Regions from separate parts of the Cellulosimicrobium sp. AB352 genome, predicted to be linked through region 1. Evidence: riboswitches for the same ligand, from Rfam matches in the RefSeq annotation. Region 1 holds a riboswitch; each other region holds the start of a gene.
The links. Region 1 has a riboswitch for thiamine pyrophosphate ahead of ACPCUX_RS06455 (thiamine ABC transporter substrate-binding protein). Riboswitches for the same ligand answer to the same signal wherever they lie in the genome.
Positions count from the first base shown of each region.

Region 2: linked by a shared signal. The riboswitch ahead of thiO (glycine oxidase ThiO) and the one ahead of ACPCUX_RS06455 (thiamine ABC transporter substrate-binding protein) in region 1 are both predicted to bind thiamine pyrophosphate.
Region 3: linked by a shared signal. The riboswitch ahead of ACPCUX_RS09630 (ECF transporter S component) and the one ahead of ACPCUX_RS06455 (thiamine ABC transporter substrate-binding protein) in region 1 are both predicted to bind thiamine pyrophosphate.

Region 1 is NZ_JBMVFX010000006.1:159,064-162,065, reverse strand. Features, by position in the region: gene ACPCUX_RS06460 (ABC transporter permease) at 1-340, opposite strand, end outside; gene ACPCUX_RS06455 (thiamine ABC transporter substrate-binding protein) at 444-1,535, opposite strand; TPP riboswitch at 1,618-1,722, opposite strand; gene ACPCUX_RS06450 (ABC transporter ATP-binding protein) at 1,948-2,811, shown strand; gene ACPCUX_RS06445 (ABC transporter permease) at 2,808-3,002, shown strand, end outside.
Region 2 is NZ_JBMVFX010000002.1:156,228-159,229, reverse strand. Features, by position in the region: gene thiS (sulfur carrier protein ThiS) at 1-165, opposite strand, end outside; gene thiO (glycine oxidase ThiO) at 171-1,445, opposite strand; TPP riboswitch at 1,435-1,537, opposite strand; gene thiE (thiamine phosphate synthase) at 1,582-2,292, shown strand; gene guaA (glutamine-hydrolyzing GMP synthase) at 2,335-3,002, shown strand, end outside.
Region 3 is NZ_JBMVFX010000011.1:8,177-11,178, reverse strand. Features, by position in the region: gene ACPCUX_RS09640 (Rv2578c family radical SAM protein) at 1-1,208, opposite strand, end outside; gene ACPCUX_RS09635 (hypothetical protein) at 1,252-1,689, opposite strand; TPP riboswitch at 1,834-1,953, shown strand; gene ACPCUX_RS09630 (ECF transporter S component) at 2,057-2,770, shown strand; gene ACPCUX_RS09625 (ABC transporter ATP-binding protein) at 2,763-3,002, shown strand, end outside.

The DNA of each region.
Region 1 (3,002 bases):
ACGGCACCGTGACGAGCGCGCGCACGACCCGCCGCCCGGGGAACCGGCACCGGTACAGCACGTACGCGCCGGGCACGCCGAGCAGCAGCGACAGCGCCGTGCCGAGCACGGCCTGCCAGAGCGTGAGGCCGACGATCCGCCACGTGCGGGGCTCGGAGAAGACCTCCGCGAACCCCGAGAGGTCGAGGCCGCCGTCGTCCCCGACGAACCCGCGCGCCACGAGCGTGACGACCGGCCACGCGAAGAACACCCCGAGGAACGCGAGCGGCACCGCCGCCGCCAGACCCCACAGCACCCCGCGCCCGACGCCGCCCCGCCGGACCTCCCGACCCCTCACCACGGCTCTACCTCGGGAAACCACGGGTCTCCCTCGCGCGACCACGGCTCTACCCCGCGAGGTAGAGCCGTGGTCGTTCGTGGACCGGGGGTTCGGGGACCGGGGGTCAGTCGACGACCGTCGCCGTCCATGCCTTGATCCACTCGTCGCGGTGCGCCGCGACGTCGGCGGGCGCGACCTCGAAGGGCTCGTCGGCGAGCGGCGCGAACTCGGCCCAGCCGTCGGGCAGCGCGACGGAGTCGTCGGCGGGGTACATGTACATCTGGTCGGCGACGTCGGCCTGGAACGTCTCGCTCACGAGGAAGTCGAGGAGCTGCTGCGCGCCCTCGGGGTTCTTCGCGTTCGCAAGCACGCCCGCGTACTCGACCTGGCGGAAGCACGTGTCGAGCAGCGCGCCCGTGGTCGACGCGGAGCCGTCCTCGGTAAGGGTGAATGCGGGCGACGTCGAGTACGACAGCACGAGCGGGCGCGGCCCCGCGCCCTCCGAGCCGGAGAAGTCGACGTAGTACGCGTCGGACCAGCCGTCGACGACCTTCACGCCGTTGGCGCGCAGGTCCGCCCAGTAGTCCTCCCAGCCGTCCTCACCGAACGCCCCGACGGTCGCGAGGAGGAACGCGAGGCCCGGCGACGACGTCGCGGGGTTGGTCACGACGAGGAGGTCCCGGTACTCCGGCTTCGCCAGGTCCTCGAGCGTCACGGGCTCGGGGATGCCCGCGTCGGCGAACCACGCGTGGTCCACGTTGACGCACACGTCACCGAGGTCGACGGCGGTGAGCTCGCCGCCGTCGCCGACCGCGTACGACGCGGCGGACTCCGCGACGTCGGCGGGCGTGTACGGCTCGAGGACGCCCTCGTCGATCGCGCGCGACGCGAAGGTGTTGTCGATCCCGAACACGACGTCGCCGAGGGGCGAGTCCTTCGTGAGGATCAGCTGGTTGACCAGCGCGCCGCCGTCGCCGGGCGCGACCTGCTCGACGGTGAGCCCGCTCTCCTCCTCGAACGCGGCGAGCACGTCGTCGCTCACCGCGAAGGAGTCGTGGGTCACCAGCGTGACCGTGCCCCCGCTGCCCGACGACGCGTCGTCGCCCCCGGCGCCGTCACCACCCGAGCAGGCCGCGAGGGCGAGGAGCGCGAGCGTCGCGCCCACGCCGGTCGCGAGGGCCCGGCCGCGGCGGGCGACGGTGGTCGTGTGCTGCATGTGTCCTCCCTGGACGTTCAGGAGGGGTCCACCGGCCCGACGAGCCGTGCGCCGGGTGGGCGCGACGGACCGCGCGAGCAGGTGATCGAGATTCCCGACTTCCTCCACCGGTGCTAACCGGATCAGGTTCGAGGGTCTGCGGTGGTCCGCACTCTCAGCTCCTCCAGGAGCTCCCCTGTCGTTCACCGTGAGCCTACACCGGCCCCTCACCCGGAGAGTCCCCTGAGAGAACCCTGAGCACCGGCGGCCGCGGACCAGGGACGGTTCGGGGCCCGCCCCCGATGCCTCGGGCAGGCGCGCCGCGGGAGGGTCGGTACGGCCGCCGGGAGCCCCGGCGGCCACCACAGGACGACGCCGCCCGGCGAGCCACGACGCTCCCGCGCAGCGGCACGACGAGAGGACGGACGAGGACGTGACGACGACAGGTGCGGCACGGCGGAGCACCCCGCGCGAGGGCGCGCCCGCTGAGGGTGCCGAGGGCGCTGAGGAGGGTGCGCGACCCGCGATCGCGACCGCGCGCGGGCTGGTGCGGACGTACGGGCGCGGCGAGGCCGCGGTCCGGGCGCTCGACGGCGTGGACGTGGACGTCGAGAAGGGCCGGCTGACGGCGATCATGGGCCCGTCCGGGTCCGGGAAGTCCACGCTCCTGCACTGCCTCGCGGGGCTCGACTCCCCCACGGCGGGGACCGTCGTCGTCGACGGAGAGACCGTCTCCGCGATGAGCGAGCGCCGGCTGACGCGCCTGCGGCGCACGCGGCTGGGGTTCGTCTTCCAGTCGTTCAACCTCGTGCCGACGCTCACGGCGGAGGAGAACATCGTGCTGCCGCTCGCGATCGCCCGCCGTCCCGTCGACCGGGAGTGGTTCGACCGCGTGGTCGACGCCGTGGGCCTGCGCCCCCGCCTGGGGCACTGGCCCGCCGAGCTGTCGGGCGGCCAGCAGCAGCGGGTCGCGTGCGCGCGGGCGCTGGTGTCGCGTCCCGCGATCGTGCTCGCGGACGAGCCGACGGGGAACCTCGACTCGCGCGCCGCCGCGGAGGTCCTGGGCTTCCTGCGCGCGTCCGTGGACGACCTCGGCCAGTCCGTCGCGATGGTCACGCACGACCCGACCGCCGCGTCGTACGCCCACCGGGTGCTCTTCCTCGCGGACGGCCGCCTCGTGACCGAGCTCCACGACCCCACGCCGCAGGCGGTCCTCGACACGCTGGGCTCCCTCACGCCCGCCGCGCCGGCCCCGGCGCACGCCACCCCGGCACCGGCGACGGCGGCCGCCCGATGATGGGCCGGATCGCGCTGCGCGGCGTGCGCGCGCACGGCGCGCAGCTCGTCCTCTCGGTCCTCGCGGTGACGATCGGCGTCGCGTTCGTGACCGGGACGTTCGCGCTGCGCGCGATGCTCGCCACCACGTTCGACGGCATCGTCGCCTCGTCGGTCCAGGCGGACGCGTACGTGCGCGGCGCGTCCCCCGCC
Region 2 (3,002 bases), on a different contig from region 1:
GCCGCGCGGCACGACGGCGTCCCCGACGGCCACCGCGACGCCCTGCGGCGTGCCGTCGGCGACGTAGGCGGGGACGAGCGCGGCGACGAGCCGCTCCAGGTCGACGTCGCCGTCGAGCGGGTAGGGCTCGCCGTTGACGAGCGCGGTGGGTGCGGGTGCGGTCACGGGTCTCACCTCGGTGTGGTGGCGGTGCGGGCGAAGCGGTCGGTGCGGGCGGTGGCGAGGGCGGTCGCGACGTCGTCGCCGGCCTCGGTCCCGCCCAGGCCGGAGAGCCCGCCGAGCCCGGCGACGACGGCGTCGGCCGTGAGCGGGGCGAGCAGGATGCCGTTGCGGCCGTGGCCCGTCGCGAGGTGCAGCCCCGGGACGTCCGTCGGCCCGACGAGCGGGAGGTTGTCCGGGGTCGAGGGGCGCCCCCGCGGCGTCACCTCGACCAGCGCGGCCTCGTCGATCCCCGGCAGGAGGGCGCGCGCGTCCCGCAGGAGCGCGAAGACCCCGCCGGCGCTGGCGCGGCGGTCGTCCGGGTTCTCGTCGGTGGTGGCCCCGACGACGACCTCCCGGTGCCCGGCGCGCGGCCCCGCCGGCTCGGGGTCGCGCGGCACGACGTACACCGGCCGCCCCTGCACGAGCCCGCGCACGACGTGCTCCAGCGCGAGGTCCGGGCCGGCGTCGAGCCGCAGCGTCTGGCCCTTCACCGGCCGCGTGGGCACGACGACGCCCGGCACGTCCGCGAGCAGGGCGCCCGACTGCCAGCCCGCCGCGACGACGACCGCACCCGCGCGGTGGAGCCGGCTTGCGTCGTCGTGCACGCCGACCACGCGCCCGGCATCGAGCGCGAGCCGGGTCGCGGACGCGCGGACGACTCGGGTCCCGGCGGCCGAGCCCGCACCCGCGGCGTCGCGTCCGCCGAGCGCCGCGAGCAGCGCGGCGTGCGTCGCGCGCGGGTCGACGGCGTGGTCCGCGGGGGCCCACGCCGCCCCGGCGACGCGCGGGCCCAGGTACGGCTCGCGGCGGCGCGCGTCCGCGACGGTGAGCTCGTGCGACGCGAGACCGTGCGCGGCGTGCAGGGCGAGGACGCGGCGGAGCAGCGCGAGGTCGTCCGCGTCGTAGGCGAGGGTGAGCGTCCCGGCGGTCCGCAGCCCGACGTCCGCCCCCGTCGCAGCGCGCAGGTCCGCGGCGAACGCCGGCCACGCCGCGGCGGCCGCGAGGTGGAGCCGCAGGGCGGCCTCCTCCCCGAAGTCGGCCTCGGTCACCGGTGCGAGCATCCCCGCGGCGGCGTGGGTCGCGCCCGCGCCCGGCGCCGGGTCGAGCACCGTGACGGTCATGCCCGCGCGCGCGGCGCGCCACGCGACGGCGAGACCCACGATCCCGCCCCCCACGACGACGACGTCGCGCGCGCCGTCGGGCACGACGGAGCCACCCGCGGACGGGTGGACGGACAGGCTCATGTGCGCTCCCTTCGCTGGCATGACCCAGATCAGGTTCGACGGTCGGCGGCGACGCCCTCTCAGCCCCGTGCGGGGCTCCCGTGCTGTCGGCCACAGTACCTCCTGCCGAGGAGCCGCCGAGGCTAGGCTCCCGCGGGTGAGCTCCGAGACCTCCACCACCCCGGCCACTCCCGCCCCGTCGGCGGACGCCGCACGCGCCCGGCTCGCCGACGCGCGGCTCTACCTCTGCACGGACGCGCGCGAGGAGCGCGGCGACCTCGAGGACTTCCTGCGGGCGGCGCTCGCGGGCGGGGTGGACGTCGTGCAGCTCCGCGACAAGACGCTCGACGTCGCGCGCGAGCTCGAGCTCCAGGAGCTCGTCGCGCGCGTAGCGACGGAGCACGGCGCGCTGTGGGCCGTGAACGACCGGGCGGACGTGGCGTCGGTCACGGGCGCGCCGGTCGTGCACATGGGCCAGGGCGACCTGCCGGTCCCGGCCGTGCGGGCGCTGCTCGGCGCGGGGCCCGCGCTCGGCCGGTCCACGCACTCGGCCGCGCAGGCGGCCGCGGCAGAGGCCGACCCGGCGGTGGACTACTTCTGCGTGGGTCCGCTGTGGGCGACCCCGACGAAGCCGGGGCGGGCCGCCGTCGGCCTGGACCTGCTGCGCGACGTCGCGGCGACCCGGCCCGCGACGCCCTGGTTCGCGATCGGCGGGATCGACGCGGACCGGCTCGACGCGGTCCTCGACGCGGGCGCGACCCGGATCGTGGTGGTGCGCGCGATCACGGCGGCGAGCAACCCGGAGGCGGCCGCCCGCGCCCTGCGCGAGCGCGTCGCGGCGCGCGCCGAGGTGCGCACCGGCGCCTGAGACGCGGGACGAGCCCCGCCGCACGGCGACTATCCTGGACGGGTGACGTCACCCGCCACCGCTCCCGACACCCCCACCACCGCCGAGGTGGCCTCGACCCCGCGGCCCGTGCTCGTCGTCGACTTCGGCGCCCAGTACGCGCAGCTCATCGCGCGCCGCGTGCGCGAGGCCAAGGTCTACTCCGAGATCGTGCCGCACACCTTCACGGTCGAGCAGATGCTCGCCAAGGACCCGGCCGCGATCATCCTCTCGGGCGGTCCCTCGTCCGTGTACGCGACGGGTGCCCCGTTCGTCGACCCGGCGCTGTTCGAGGCCGGCGTGCCCGTCATGGGCATCTGCTACGGCTTCCAGGCCATGGCGAAGGCGCTCGGCGGCGAGGTCGCCCAGACGGGTCTGCGCGAGTACGGCGGCACCGAGGTCGAGGTGTGCGCCGCGGGCGTGCTGCTCGACGGCACACCGCAGAACCAGACCACATGGATGAGCCACGGCGACGCCGTGCACCGCGCGCCCGAGGGCTTCGAGGTCCTCGCGACGTCGTCGGGCTCGCCGGTCGCCGCGTTCGAGGACCGCGAGCGTCGCCTCTACGGCGTGCAGTGGCACCCGGAGGTCAAGCACTCCGCCCATGGCCAGACCGTGCTGGAGCACTTCCTGTACGACGGCGCGGGCCTCGCACCGGACTGGACGCCCGGCAACGTCATCGCGGACCAGGT
Region 3 (3,002 bases), on a different contig from region 1:
ACGGCGTCGAGCAGCTCGGTGAGCGCGCGGGTCGAGTCGGTGAGCCACGGCAGCACGGGGGCGACCATGACGCCGCACGGCAGACCGGCCTCCCGGACCGTGCGGACGAGGTCGAGCCGCGCGCGCGGCGAGGGCGTGCCCGGCTCGACGCTCGCCTGGAGCTCGGGGTCCAGGAGCGCGAGGGACACGCCGATCCCGACCTCGACGCGCGAGGCGGCGTCGACGAGCAGGGGCAGGTCCCGGCGCAGGAGCGTGCCTTTAGTCAGCACGGACAGCGGCGTGCCCGACCCGGCGAGCGCGTCGATGATGCCGGGCATGAGGCGGTAGCGACCCTCGGCGCGCTGGTACGGGTCGGTGTTGGTGCCGAGCGCGACGGCCTCGCGCGCCCAGGACGGGCGGGCGAGCTCGGCCCGCAGCACGTCGTCGACGTTGACCTTGACCACGACCTCCCGGTCGAAGTCCTCCCCCGCGTCGAGGTCGAGGTACTGGTGCGTGGGGCGGGCGAAGCAGTTGTGGCTCACGACCCCCGCGGCGACGAAGTCGCGCGTGCCGGTCGTGATGTCGACCAGCTCCGTCGTCTCCCCCGGCCCGTCGAGCGCTTCCAGGGAGTCGACGCGCAGCGCCTCGCCGCCGGTGACGTCCTGGCCGTCGAGGACGGGCCGCCCCTCCGCGAGCGCCGCGGCGCCCGGCCCGACGAGTACGTCGCCGAGCGCCAGGCGGGCACGGTGCCCGGCACCGCCGACGACGTGGCGCCACCCGCGCTCGGTGAGGAACCGGTGGTCGCCGCTCGCGACGAGGCGCGTGCCGTCGGCGAGGGTCACGCGGTAGGCGCGCTTGCGGGTGGTCCAGCGGTCGAGCACGCGGGTACGCACGTAGCGCCGGTACGCGCCGTGCGGGACGGTGCCGACGATCTCGTCGCCGACACGCAGCTCGCCGATCGGCCGTTGCGCGCCGTCGGCCAGCAGCACCGGGGTGGCGGGCGCGAGGCAGTAGGAGCACGCGTGGCTGCACCCGCGGTACGGGTTGACGGTCCACCGGAACGGCATGCGCGACATCGCCGGCACCTTGGACAGCGCGCTCTTGGCCGTGACCTCGTGGAACGTGATGCCCGCGAACTCGGGCGTGCGCACGCTGCGGACGAGGCCGACCCGCTCCAGCCCGGGGAGCGCGCCGTCGTCCGCGCCGAGCACCTGTCCGTCCCACCGCATCGCGCCATTCGAACAAACGTTCGAACGCGCTGTCAAGAGCGGGTCAGCCGTCGGCGGACCACGCCTTGAGCAGCGCCAGGTTCCCGAGGGGGATGTGGTGGCCGATGCGCGGGTGGTCCAGCGCGACACCGACGACCCCGGCCGCGCCGAAGGACGCGACGTAGTCGATCGCCGCCGGCACAGGTACCCCGAGCAGCGGCACGGAGCCTGTCTCGTCGTCCGCCAGACCGAGCGCCCGGGCCGCCTCGTCCGCGCGCGCGGCGCTGCTGTAGAGGCAGATCATGGGCCCCTGGTCCGCAGCGACGGCGTACGGACGGGGCTGGTCCTCGGACCCCCGCGCGATGAAGAACCACGTGCCGAGGCGCACCGTCTGCCGCCACAGCGCGATCTGCGCCGACGTGTCGCCCGCGGGCGCGCTCCGCACGGCCTCGTCGAGGCGGTCCAGCTCTGCGACCGCGGCGGAATCGTTGTCTCGGGTCATGCGCGCTGCCTCGTCCCTCGTGGTCGGAGCCCGTCCCCGGTCCGCGCGGGCTCCTCGTCGCCGTCACCTTCTCACGGCGGCCGGGCGTCCCGGTGGGTGAGACGCCGGGATTGTCCGGCGGGCGTCCAGGCCCTAGGGTCGGGCCGAACGCCCCCGGGGAGCGCATGAGCGCTGAGAGTGCAGGCCGGACACCCGTCCCCCCTGCAGACCCGTGGAACCTGATCTGGTTCGTACCAGCGAAGGGAGCAGGGCGGACGTCACCGTCCCCTGCGCGCTCGTGCCCGCGCCCCGCGCGTGCCGTCCGCGCGGGGCGCGGTGGCGCGCCGTCGTGCACCCCTCGCCCCGGGGGCCCGACGGAGGGAACCGCATGACCGAGCCCCGCACCACGCCGCCCCGGGCGACCCCGCCCACCCCCACGCCCGGCGCCACGCCCGACGGCGTGCCCGACGGCGCGCGGCCCGCCCCTGGTCTCCACGAGGCCGTCGCCGCTCCCCCGAGCCGTGCCCGTCGCCGCGGCCTCACCCTCCACGAGACGGTCCTCGTCGCCGTGCTGGGGGTCGTGTTCGGGTTCGTCTACTGGGCGTTCGTGCAGCTCTGGGCCCCGCTCCAGCTCGCCATGGGACCGCTCGCGGACCTCGCCGCCAACGTGCTCGCGGGCGCGTGGATCGTCGTCGGCCCCCTCGCGACGTACATCGTGCGCAAGCCGGGCGTCGGCATCCTCACCGAGACGCTCGCGGCGCTCGTCGAGGTGGTCTTCCTCGCGTCGCCCGCCGGCCCGCTGCTCGTCCTCGTGGGGCTCGTCCAGGGCGTTGGGGCCGAGGTCCCCTTCGCCCTCACCCGGTACCGCCGCTACGGCTGGTGGGTCTTCGTCGCGTCGGGCGTCAGCGCGGCGCTCGTCACGTACGCGTTCAACGCGGTCCGGTTCGGCTGGCTCGGGCAGGACTACGCGATGCTCCGGCTCGGCGTACAGGTCGTCTCGTGCGTCGTGCTGTGCGGGATCGCGGCGCGCCTCCTCGGCGACGCCCTCGCCCGCACCGGCGCGCTCGACGCCTTCGCGATCGGGGCCGACCGCCGTGGCTGAGGCACCGACCGCCGCACCGGACGTCACGCCGGACGCCGTGCCCGGCGACGTGCCCGGCGACGTGCCCGACGCCGTCGCCGCCGCCGGTCTGACCGTCACCGTGGGCCACGACGGCACGCGCGTGCTCGACGACCTCACGCTCACCGTCCCCGCGGGCACCGGGCTGCTCGTGCTCGGCCCCTCGGGCTGCGGGAAGTCCACGCTGCTGCGTGCGCTCGTCGGCGTCGTGCCT